DNA from 3 places in the Paenibacillus sp. FSL K6-1230 genome. Region 2 is predicted to be linked to each of the others. Evidence: riboswitches for the same ligand, from Rfam matches in the RefSeq annotation. Region 2 holds a riboswitch; each other region holds the start of a gene.
The links. Region 2 has a riboswitch for cyclic di-AMP ahead of MKX74_RS00510 (C40 family peptidase). Riboswitches for the same ligand answer to the same signal wherever they lie in the genome.

Region 1 (4,232 bases), 5.1 Mb from region 2:
GATGGCGATACTTGAAATGAGCAGGGATATATACATAGAAGGTGAGTAGATGTATGATGCACACGCATGTGTTGATTTACAACGGATATGTAAGCTTCGAAATTATGCTGGCAACCTACCTGATGAAGACCAAGGGCGACATTGTCACGGTGGGCCTATCCAGAGAGCCTGTGAGATCTTATGAGGATTTGGTAGTTATGCCGTCAACTAGCCTGGAAGAGATCAACGTAGCAGAGATTGATCTATTGATCATACCCGGAGGGGACACTAGCGCATTACTAGAGCACACACGGCTAGCAGCGCTTGTTCAGGAGTTGGACAAGCAGGAGAAGTTCATTGCAGCCATCTGTTCGGCTACAGACCTGCTACAGCACTATGGAATACTGGAGGGCAGACATGCTGTAACGAATGCTGCTACCCATATTGAAGATCTGGTCAGGGTGGATCGTAATCTAATTACAGCAAGAGCGAACGGCTATGCGGACTTTGCCATTGAGCTCGGGCGCATGCTGAATATCTACAAGGACGAGGCCGATCTGGAGGAGACCATTCAGTATTTCAAATATCATCGAAATGGATAGATTACCATGAGGAAAAAGAAAATAGGAATAAGTTAACTCTCTTGAATGTCAGGAGGGTTTTTTTGGCATGTGCATTGCACTATGTTAGCTGTATTTATGTCTTGTTTATTACAATTCCGTAATCTTATTGATATTAAATGGAAATTAATATAATTGGATCAATAGATAATTTATGAAGAGGAATAAGCATGGGGAACTGATTGGAACTCCTTGTTTTATTTGATTTTTTCGTTAAGTATATACGTATTAGTTCTGAAAAAGTTGTGCATTCACGAATAAAAATTAGTAATTTTTATTAAGATTGACAAGCCACTAGTAAATATATTAACATGTACATGGTTACAAAATATTAACTTATTCATTGCCGAATTTCATCATTGAAAACGGGGGAACCAGTGTGGGTGAATTATTCTCGTATGCAGGGAATATAGGGAACCTTTAACCGAATCCTTAAGCTAACTCCGTAGGCATCAAAGGAGGAACTACGTTCGTGAAGAAAGTCATCTTGTCCCTGCTCGGAGCGGCTGTTCTTTTTACAGGTACTGCTGCAAGTACATATGCCAGTGAGGCAAAATTGGTTCAGGAGGTCTCCCAAGTAAAGGGGACTCCATATAAATATGGAGGAACGACCTCCTCCGGGTTCGATTGCTCAGGTTTCGTAAGATACGTATTCAACCAATTCAATCTGAGCCTGCCGCGCACCTCGGCACTTCAGGCGAAGCAAGGGGAGGTCGTTGCCAAGAGCAATCTGCGTCCAGGAGATCTGGTATTCTTTAACACGAACGGTCGCGGCATTTCGCATGCAGGTATATATGTAGGAAATAATAAGTTTGCACATTCCTCAAGCAGCAAAGGTGTGACCGTCAGTAAGCTGTCCAACTCCTATTACAGCAAGCGCTATGTGACGGCTAGACGTGTAGTTAGCGAGACCAGCTATCAGAAGATGGTAGCTATGAACTAAGGCTTGGAATCATTCGAGACTCACAGCGAAGCTGCTGTGGGTCTTTTTTTGTGCACACCTAACTTGAGAATTCATATTTGCTCTAATGCAAAAGGGAATATTTGCCGATAAAGAGTAGAAGTGTGTTTTTTATTTTTTTGTTATCGCCAAGCTTAACTGAGTACTTGTAGGAAAGCTATTGCGCGGTCTGTCTGCTATGGAACGTACTTCGCTAGACCTTTTGTTCAAGAGAACAACAGAATCTATTTCACGACGTATCTATAATTGGAAAGCAAGCTTGGGACTGACAGGGACAGATCGTGGACGAGCGTTGGTTATGTTACACAACTACGCAGATGAAATAGGTTCAAAAATAAGGATATTTAAAGGGTGGTATGATGAAGAAACAACGATTGAGAAAGATTGCGGCTTCGATATTATCGCTGACTCTTCTGGCGGGAGTGACTGAATTTGTGGTGCTGACGCCATCTTCAATTCATGCGGCTTCAGCATGGGATCTGGAAGCTATGAATGTGCCTGAGGCTCACGCAGCAGGCATACTTGGTCAAAGTGTGAAGGTTGCTGTGCTCGATTCGGGCATGAACAATCATGTGGAGCTTGACTCTCCTGTGCAACAAATAGATTTGTCGAATCAGCCAGGCTCTTCTACCAGTAATGATCTTTTTGGTCGGGGAACTCAGGTAGCGGGTGTCATTTCTGGTGATAATGTGGGTGTTGCACCTTCTGTACAATTATATGTAGCTAAAGTTACTAAGGATGATGGGATTACGGAAGCAGATTCACTGATCCAGGGTATAAACTGGGCAGTAAGTAGAAACGTGGATATTATTCATATTAGTCCTGTTCTTAGCGATCTAACTAAGGAAGCTCAGTTGCGTACAGCTATCAAAGCAGCCACAGATGCAGGAATTCTGGTTGTAGCTGCTGCTGGAGACGGAGGCTCTATTGCTGGTAATGATGATACCGTTGAGTATCCAGCAAAATATGATGGAGTAGTAGGTGTAGGTTCTATTAATAATCTGAATCAGCGTGCAGACTCCTCAGCTACAGGTGCATCTCTGGCAGTCGTAGCTCCAGGTGTAGCAGTAAGGACGACGCAGTCTGGATCTACATATACTACAAGTAACGGAACAGCGATCGCTGCTGCACATGTAACCGGATTACTTGCATTATTAAAGTCACAAAGTCCAACGCTTTCAGCGTCGGACCTGCGTACACAGCTATTTAATAACGCAGAGGATCTGGGTGCTGTTGGAAAAGATGAGCGTTATGGTCATGGTCTCGCCACCTTCAAATTACTACCAAAAGAAGTAACCGAATTGGAGGCGGTAAGAACTACACAGACTAGTACGGTGCTGACCTGGAAGAAACCAACTGATCAGGCTTTCAGTCACGTGAACATCTATAATGATCAGGGAGTCAATGTTCAGCAGGCCGTATATAACGAAGAGTATCCTTTGATGAATCTGGATGAGGATACCCAATATACCTACATCGTAAAAACGGTATACAATTCCAAAGGGACTCCAGTTGAATCCAGCGGGCAGTCGGTGACGTTCAGAACGGATAAGACAACAAACCCGACTAATCCAACGAACCCAACGAATCCGACAAATCCAACCGATCCGGTAGATACAACGCCACCAGGCAAAGTGACGAATCTACGTGTTACCTCCAAAGGTCCGGATTTTCTGGAGATAGCCTATGCTCGACCAGCGGATTCGGATTTCAAAGAATTTGTGATCTATGTAAACGATCAAGAGTATGGAAGAACCAGCCTGAATAATATTAAAATTAACTCTCTGCAGCCTAGCACAAGTTACAAGATTGAGGTTAGAGCTGTGGATACGAGCGGGAATATCTCTGTAGATAACGAAATCCTTACGGAAACGACATCCGCTACGGTAGATAATACACCTGTAAGTGATGTAATAAATCTGACTGTAACCAGCTCCACAATCAATTCTCTGGCGATTAGCTGGACAAAGCCGGCTAATACGAACACGGCTGATGTGTACCTGAATGGCAACTATGTTCAGGAGGTAAGTGGTGAATCCTTTACTTTCACGGGCCTAAATCCTTCAACAACATATACGTTGACCGTACGAGCCAAACGCGGTTCTCAGATTGCATCTGGGGTCAGCGTTCCAGGCACAACGGCAGCAGATACAAGTCCGGTAGCGGATGTAACGAATCTGCGCGTCACTAGCACGGGTACCAATTCCCTGGCGATCGCCTGGACGAAGCCTGTTAACACAGATGCTGCAGATGTCTACTTGAACGGGAACTTGATTCAACAGCAGATTACAGGAGAATCATTTACGTATACAGGCCTGAACCCATCTACGACTTATACACTTATGGTGAGAGCGAAGCGTGGGAATCTGGTGGCACCTGGTGCAAGTGTATCAGGTACGACTTCGGCTTCTTCGAGCAATTCGGGATCAACGAACAATCGCGTAGAGGTCACAAATCTGTCCGTCTCTTACAGAGGAACAACCTCGCTTGAGATTGAGTATAGAATTCCAAGTGCCATTAACAGAGTCAAAATATATGTAGATGACAAGCTGGAGACCAGCACGACCAGATCTAATTATGAGATTAGCGGTCTTCGATCCGATCGGACTTATGATATTCGCGTGGCGACTGTTAATTCAAGTGGAGATGAATCTCCAGGGGTAGAAATCACT
Region 2 (4,232 bases):
AGCTCACCAGTCGCTCTCGTTACCATCGATCCACTGCATACCATCGTACTGGAGCACAAGCATATCAATAACATGCTTCGGGCCCGGCTTGATGAGCAGGTCTCTATCCGCTGGAATCTAGGTATTACCAAGCTGATTGAGCTATGGCTTGGAAGTCTGTCATGGTGAGGTGTCTGCTGAATGCCTGCATATATTAAGGAAGGCTGGGGGCTGGTGTGCGCCCGGCTGCACATAGTCGTGATGTTGTTTTTATACCGTCTGCTCTGGGGTGTCTTCATTTACCAAGTTGTGCAATACGCTGTAGTCCCTATCCTGCTCCGCTATCCTGGAAAGGAGCAAAGCGAGCTGAACCAAGCGCTGTTCTGGATAGAGGGCCAGCTGGCGCTCACAGGAGAGCGTAGCGTCCAGACCTATATATGGGTCATCATTGTGATGGCGCTTATACGCATGATAGTGACCCCAATCATTCGCGCAGGTATCTACTACGCACTGTATGCCCAGAATGGAGAGCACGGTAAGCTCGCCTTCTTCCATGGCATGAAGACGACTTGGCGCTCATCCATGCTCTATTACTGGATTGAGACCTGCCTGATTTGGCTGCCTGGATACTGGATACTTCAGAGATTGCTTCCCCATATCGAAGGACTTCCGCAAAATCTCGCTCATCTTACCTACATCCTTCCTTATGTAGCCGCATGGATCGCTTATGGCTGGCTTATAAAGCAATGCATCCTACACATGCAGCTCGGCACTGTCAGCCACACTGGAGCCTGGGGAGCTCTCCTACGTTGTCTGCGGTATCTGCTTCCCGGGATGACGATATCCTTACTGCTCGGTCTGTTCTCCTGTCTGCTATTCCTTCTCTTTGGTGGTGTACAGTGGCTGTGGACAGGTCTCGCTGCGCTCATTCTTCAGCAGTTGTATCATGTGGTGATCAGTCTCTTCGGACTCTGGCACGTTAGCTCGCAATATGCACTCTGGCACTCTGTTGCTCCACCAGCTTCAACATCCAGATTGTCTTCATAGTAGTGCTCCCTCACATCAGTAGATATATAATGAAAACTGTACTAATATAATCGAAGCAGCCCAGCGACCGCCAGAATGTATCCCCTTATCGCTCAAGATTGATGTCAGTCTTCAGGAGTATCTGTTGTCCTGGGCATACGAAGAGGGGAAGCTATCTTCAAAAGGCGAGAAATTCTTTAAAGAAAATTTCAAGAAAAAGTATGAACTATTGGCAATGTTGAGGAACAAATCGTTGTAATCGTGTTTTGAAAAAGAGACATTCCTGAAGAAATCCACTGCACATACACGAAGGAATCTTGACCAAAAAGCAAGAAAAAACGTCTGTTCTTGTTCATAATTACGCATTATTTTTACAAAGAAAGCCCTTGCAAAAATGCTAGGGCTTCTTTTTTGTTACTTTTTGCTTTGAAACATTTGCCAAATTGATAATCCTTTGTTACAATAGTCGCAGTGATTGGATAGTAACAACTTTGTAATTTTTGCCGTGATGATTATGAATAACTTGTAATCTGCTGATATCGCTTGAATCTAGGTGCAAAATTATGTGTTGCCGAATCCTCGCACCTGGGGAGCGGGGGAACCAGTTTTGGGTGAATTGATCTTGTAACAGAGGGATCATAGGGGACCTTCTTACCGAATCCTTAAGCTAACCTCGTAGGCATTGGAAGGGGCTTGTCTTTTTTGAAGAAGAAACTAACTATCGCAGCTGTGAGCTTCGCGATCGCATTCTCCACTTTCTCCTTTGGAGCAGGAAGCGCTTTTGCGGACTCTAAGATGAATCAGGTCATCGATGATGCCGTTGGTACTAAATATCGTGCTGGTGGAACAACTCTTAACGGATTTGATTGCTCAGGATTCACTCAATTTGTATTCAACAAACTTGGCATCAAGCTGCCGCACCAATCCGGTGCACAATACAAGATGGGAACAGCTATCTCCCGCGCGGATCTGAGAGCAGGCGACTTGGTATTTTATAATACTAGCGGTAGAGGCGTATCTCATGTAGGCATTTATGTCGGCGACGGCAAATTCGCCCACTCCTCTTCTTCTCGTGGCGTTATTATCAGTTCTATGAGCGAGAGCTACTATGTGAATCGTTATGTAGGTGCAAAACGCATCATGAGTACAGACACTTATCATGAAGCAGCTGTCGACAGTGAAGATTTCGACGATGTGGAATAATTAAGCTAATTTTTCCAATAATATATCCAACGGATAAGACCGCAGATCATTCTGCGGTTTTTTTGTATTCTCTACTTCATTAACGATGTAAGTCAAAGAAAGGTTGCAGAAATTATGCACATAACCGAATGGTTATAACGTTCTATATAGACTATTTACCCCGCCGGCTAGCTTCCAAACATACCATCACGTAAGATGAGAGGTTGACTTGACCCACTCATTGGGGGATATTAAGCTAATATTCAAGATATGCAAGGAGTTGAAGACGGTGACATCTGAAGCAGGTGACTATCATGTCCTCCCCATGGAGGAGGCTCATGGAGCCATCATAAGCAGCTGGAAATACACTCCACCTTATGACATATACGGCTGGCTCCCCTGGGAGCAGATGAAAGCACTGGAGATTGAATTCGGTAATCCCGAGCTACGACAGGCCCAATATGCGGTTGTCTTCAATGCTACCGGCACGCTATGTGGATTTGTACAATTCTTTCCCATGGTTGGTGTTACCCGTCTCGGTCTAGGTATGCGCCCCGATCTGTGCGGACACGGACAGGGCAAGCATTTTGTCACAGCCATCGTTAATGAAGCCATACGAAGGAATCCGGAGAACGAGATTGACCTTGAGGTGCTGATCTGGAATGAACGGGCCATCCGTGCTTATCAGGCGGCAGGCTTTCGAATTACGGACACCTACGAGAGACAGACTCCTGAGGGCATGAAGCCCTTCCACTGTATGGTCTATCAGGCAGGTAGCCAGAGCGAATAATGCAAAAGGGAGCCGTGTTAGTGCACGACTCCCTTACATTATTCGCTATTTTTCTATTGTAATAGCTGTTCCCCAGCGGCCATAACTCTTCATCAGGTATTCACTCAGACTTGAGACTGCTTCTTCTGGAAGGCCTCGACCTCCACCGCAGTTGGCATACCCGATTGGGCTCCAAGCTTGGTGACGGACAGAGCGGCCGCAGCCATCGCATAGGATACTGCCTCATCGAGCGATTGCCCTCGTGCCAAGGACACAGCCAGAGCTCCATTAAAGCAGTCTCCCGCGCCCGTAGTGTCTACAACATCTACCGTATAGCCCTTCACATGACGTACTACGATGTCCTTACCAGCCTCCGGGATGGAGGCGTACACTGCTCCATCTGCCCCCAGAGTCGTTACTACATCGGCTCCAATGGATGCAGCCAGCTCTGCTACTGCGGCCTCGACCGCCTCACGTTCCTCCAACACCCCACGCCCGGTGAGCATAGCAAGCTCACTTCGATTAGGTGTGATCACATGCGTATTCCGCAAGAGCTCCTCGGGCAGGTTCTCCACGGCTGGGGCCGGATTCAGCACGACCCGCGCTCCTCCGGCAGCAGCTATACGTGCCGCCTCGGTCACTGTGCCCAGTGGTACCTCCAGTTGCAGCAGCACCAGCTTGGCCTGACCAATCGTCCCTGCTACCTCTTCCTCATGTAGGATGGAAGGGGTCAGCTGTCCATTTGCACCGGGAATGACGATAATCCGATTATCTCCGCCAGACAGCCAGATGGAGGCCGTTCCTGTCGTTTGCCCGGACAATCTGCGAATCTTCGTTGTGTCTGCGCCACTTGCCTGCAAAGAGTCGATTAGCTGTTGACCAAAGGCATCATCACCGACCGTCCCAACCATGTACGTAGACGCACCCAGTCTTGCAGCAGCAACAGCCTGATTGGCTCCTTTTCCCCCCGGAAGATAATACAGTGCCTCACCCGACACAGTCTCCCCCTGCTCAGGTGCACGAGTCGCCTTAACCACCAGATCCATATTCAGGCTTCCTACAACAGCAATAGTATCCTTGCGCTCATTCATCGTCTCGTTCTCCATCCTGTGCTAAGCACATAGTTGAGCCGTGAACCCTGTCCTCTCACAATCCAGGGCAGACCTCACGCATCCATGCCCAATTCTAATCAACTGCACGCATCTTCTCGTAGAGCTCATTAAATTGCTGAGCTTCCTTAATATCCACAGCTGTTATTCCTCCATCATCCCAGGAG
Region 3 (4,232 bases), 910 kb from region 2:
GCCGGAATACGAGGATCGGATTGACTCAGGTCGTCCCGAATCGTATCCGTGTAGACGATCTCATCAGGCTGCCTGTCCAGAATTTGTCTGGAGTCAGCTACGGCCCAGCCTACAATCTTGACTGGTATATGTCCATATGGCCAGCCATCGTAGCCCTCCAGATGCTTGGTCCAATTGTTAATCTGCCGCTCCATCATACTCGCCATGTTCTGACGCTGCTCGCGTGTCAGGTTCTTGCTTGACTGCCAGCGGACCACGTAATTCAAGGTCCCCTTGCCTGCATAGATCTGATCGAAGATCAGATTTTTACGGCTTACGGAATCCTCCACCAGCATCCGATTCGTATACACCCACTCAATCGAAGGCCGCAGCGCCGTGGGCATGCTATCCAATGCCGCTTGCAGCGAAGCGTCTCCAATCGAAGCCTCTCGAGAGGCAGACACCTGCATGTTCTCCTCAGCTGCTGCAGTACCGGCATCGAGAGCCATTCCCGTCAACAGCAGACTGGTTGATAGTACAGCCAGACAAGCTTTCTTTCTTATTCTCACTACTAATCCCTCCACTCAGATTTTGGTAAAATGCTAGCTCTACGTCGGATCATCCTTTCTAGCTGTCTCTTCCTACTAAAATTCTCATTATGTATCATCCGAGCAACAGAAGCGTATGCAGACGATAATGCCGACAACATTCTCTCTGGGGGCAGAAAGTAAAACCATAGGCATCATCGCTGCAATACACTTAAAAAAGAAGCCATGCTCTAGCATAGCTTCTTTCATTTTACATTAAATCTCAAATTTTGGAATAGATTATTTATATTTCCTTGTGAAAATTTATAGAATGTGAGTATAGAGCCGCTACAAGCGGGGAGCCCTGTCGACTGCTGTTATCCACGCTCAACAGGGTCAGATTTCGGGCAAGGTAGTAGCAGTGAGCCATAAGTGGCTACATCGTCTCCGTATGCAGGATCGCATCAGCCCGGTGGCAATAGAGAACGTCATCAGCACCCAGACTCTTGTACATGAGCCGGGAATGCCTGGAATCTGTAATAACTATTAGCGGCCCACACGTCCATGAACGGCAAATTTGAATATACCGTGAGCACTGTGTCAGGCTACGCTCGAAGATATACAGCTTTTTGACCGGGAAAGAGGGAACTACCCATGTTTGCTCATGTCTGGTGTTCACGATGATTGTATGCTCGACACCAAGGCGCTCCAGTCGGGTCTTCTCCTCCGCATTGTTGGTCAGACCGGCGACCTTTTCCCCTCTGTATCTCAGCAGCTTAATGAACTCCTCGCCCTCACTTGTCGGAGCACAGACCACAATGTAGCCTTCCTTCTGCAGCTTGTCATAATCTATCGCTCTAGTGCTGGTGCCTGTGCAGGAGCTTCCAGAGTCGTAGCCGTCGTCATGATCCGCTCCCTCCTCCTTTCTCTGTTCACAGCCGGGGCCTTCCGTCGTTACCGTGGGCAGTCCCGTGTCCTTTCTATTCAAGGTAGTAGTAGATTGCACTACTGTCCGCTTCGACGTCCCGTGTCCTGTTCGCTCCATTTTCATTACTAAGCACTCCTTCGTTGTACAATCCGTTCCATATATTTAGCCTCTTGATTAAGCAATCGGTACTACTACAGACAAAGACCTGGTCCTCATCCTTGCAGCTGTAACGAACACTCGCTCTAGCCACGCATTCAGATTCATATAAATGCACAGCAAAAAACCACAAAGGGTATCCTCTGTGGCTCCAACGGCGGTCACATTGTATTCATCCCCTCTACATACGCTTACGAGGTTAGCTGACGGATTCGGGCGGTAAGAGTCGCCCTACCTGTCAAGATGCCAACTGCATCTATTCAGGATTCACCCCATAATGGCCGGATCTAAGACAATGAAGTAGCCATTGATTGGTTCCCCCGCTTTCCATGACGGAAATTAAGCGGCTTGCGTATTCAATTCGTGGAAACAGCTAAAATATACTCCCAACGCGGTGCAAAGTAAACCTCGATTCCGGTCAGAATTAACGATATTTCACGCTAAAACCGTGCAAGGCCAGCACAAAGGGCGTATGATCTTTGTATCTCTCGATTTTGCTACATCTCTAGACATTCGGGGCTGCATAGCAAGTCATGCATTGGCCTATCGGCAACGTAGATATGAACAGCAAAGCAAGCTTGACTAGCTCCAATATGCGTGTAGATCCGCTGCAAGCGGGGAGCCCTGTCGACCATTGTTAAGCTTGCTGTTCTTTCGAACGAAATTGAAAAGCTGATGAACAGCAAGCTTAAAGATGGGCACTCCGTTTCTCTAGGGCTTCCCCGTTTTCCGCTAACCACGCTCTCTACAAGATCATTCAAATTCAAAAACGTATACGGTCAAGATACTAGTTATTGCCTAGTTACTTACCTAGCTACTTACCTAGCTACTTACCTAGCTACTTACCTAGCTCTTCCCTGAGCTCTCTTAGAGCCTGATCCAGCAGACGGAAGCCCTCGTGCAAGCGATCTTTAGGAATATCGGCGTAACGATCGCCTAGACTCAGCTCGTAGTAGCAGCTATTCTCACCTGTCGCATGCAGATATGGAGTGAAGCCTATACCAGACTGCTCCATGACGGCTATCAGAATCGGCTCCAGCTCTTGCTGCGACACCTCGAAGTGAACGTGGAACATGTTCGATACTGGCACCTCGGGTAGCGTGCGCGTGGCGTGACAGGCATTGAACTGAGCTGCGGCTTCCTTCGCCTTAAGATAATAGTGCTCCATTTTGCCTATGCGCTGTGTCAGGTAATAGTCTGCGCTCAGAATGTAAGGATACAGGCTGATCAGGTCTCCACCGTACCTCCTCTTCCAGCGCTTGGATTCGTCTATGAAGTCAGCACTGCCGGTTAGAATTGCACCAGCAACACTGCCGACTCCTTTATAGAAGGAAATGTATACACTATCAAATAAGCCGCACAGCTCTGCCACAGTTCTTCCATAGTAAGGTGTTACCTCCAGCAGCCTGGCTCCATCCAGATGCAGTCGGATGCCCTGACCACGGCAGTAATCCGCAATCGCCACCAGTTCCTCATAGGAGGGAAGCTGACCGCCAATTTCACGCTGGGGCAGCTCCAGCAGCAGACAGGACACGGGCGTATCCAGTGCCTGCACATCCTCCAACGTAATCAGACGATGCTCGTCAGCCAGCAAAATAGGCTCAATATGATGTAGCTCCTTCAGTCCATCCTCCTCATGAATCTCCAGATGGCACAGTGGATGATAAGCCACCCGCTTGAGGCTGACCCGGTCACACCATATGCGCAGGGCAATCTGCTGCGCCATTGTCCCACTGGGAAAGAACACCGCCGCTTCCTTCCCGGTCAGTTGTGCAAGACGGTGCTCGAAATTCTCAATAATCTCTCCTTTGCCATACATATCGCTATCCAGCTCAGGGTCCAGTTGTTCCAACGCTTCGGTAAGTACACGAAGCTTCCGGTCATGATGGCCGCCGAGCGGGTAAGGCGCCTGACGATAGGCTTCTCTTAACGAGGACAATTCCGCCATACTGAATACACTCCTTCGAATGCCATAATGAATATTTTTCATGAAGAAATCATGCGGGTCAGCCCGCGGAGTGACTTTTGGTGACTTCAGGTCACTTCAAGGTCACTTCAAGTGACTTTAGGTCACTTTAGGTCACTTTAGGTCATTCTAAGTTACTCTAGGTCACTCTAAGTCACTCTAGGTAACCACAGGCTGTCTGTCTTATAGATTCGTCACTTGTGCCAGTCCCGCCTGCTCCTCGCGCCACCGTGGTGCATGCTGCCTCACCGTCTCAAGGAAGGCTAGCATAGCCTGGGACTGCCACTTCTTCGTATGGTATACCAGCTGAGTAGCCACCCTTTGCCCATCATCGTTCCAGTTCAAGCGCACCAGCTTGCCATCCTGTATTTCCTTGTGGACGGTGATGTAGGGGAGGAAGGACAAGCCTAATCCATTCGCTACGCATTGCTTGATAGCCTCGATGCTCCAGAACTCAAGACTCGGATCGGGTACGATTCCGGATTGATGCAGATGCCTCTCAAATAAAGTCCGGTAGGAGCAGCCTGACTCGGTGAACAGAATACTCTCTTCCTTCAGCTGTCCGGGCTCCACCATTAGAGAACCCGCGAGTGGATGATTCGGAGCAGCGATAAGCGCCATGTTCTCCTGTATCAGCGTCTCAATATGCAGATCCCTCTCCTCTGCCTCTGGCTGG

Region 1: another riboswitch for cyclic di-AMP. It lies ahead of MKX74_RS22915 (C40 family peptidase); the one in region 2 lies ahead of MKX74_RS00510 (C40 family peptidase).
Region 3: another riboswitch for cyclic di-AMP. It lies ahead of MKX74_RS04420 (hypothetical protein); the one in region 2 lies ahead of MKX74_RS00510 (C40 family peptidase).

What each region holds. Positions count from the first base shown of each region.
Region 1 is NZ_JBBOCK010000001.1:5,182,832-5,187,063, reverse strand. Features, by position in the region: gene MKX74_RS22920 (DJ-1/PfpI family protein) at 54-581, shown strand; cyclic di-AMP (ydaO/yuaA leader) riboswitch at 934-1,066, shown strand; gene MKX74_RS22915 (C40 family peptidase) at 1,072-1,542, shown strand; gene MKX74_RS22910 (S8 family serine peptidase) at 1,917-4,232, shown strand, end outside.
Region 2 is NZ_JBBOCK010000001.1:108,325-112,556, reverse strand. Features, by position in the region: gene MKX74_RS00520 (M1 family metallopeptidase) at 1-168, shown strand, start outside; gene MKX74_RS00515 (hypothetical protein) at 181-1,026, shown strand; cyclic di-AMP (ydaO/yuaA leader) riboswitch at 1,565-1,702, shown strand; gene MKX74_RS00510 (C40 family peptidase) at 1,708-2,208, shown strand; gene MKX74_RS00505 (GNAT family N-acetyltransferase) at 2,477-2,977, shown strand; gene rbsK (ribokinase) at 3,082-4,047, opposite strand; gene MKX74_RS00495 (4a-hydroxytetrahydrobiopterin dehydratase) at 4,142-4,232, opposite strand, start outside.
Region 3 is NZ_JBBOCK010000001.1:1,016,029-1,020,260, reverse strand. Features, by position in the region: gene MKX74_RS04425 (discoidin domain-containing protein) at 1-548, opposite strand, end outside; gene MKX74_RS04420 (hypothetical protein) at 943-1,557, opposite strand; cyclic di-AMP (ydaO/yuaA leader) riboswitch at 1,763-1,946, opposite strand; gene MKX74_RS04415 (threonine aldolase family protein) at 2,429-3,538, opposite strand; gene MKX74_RS04410 (LysR family transcriptional regulator) at 3,740-4,232, opposite strand, start outside.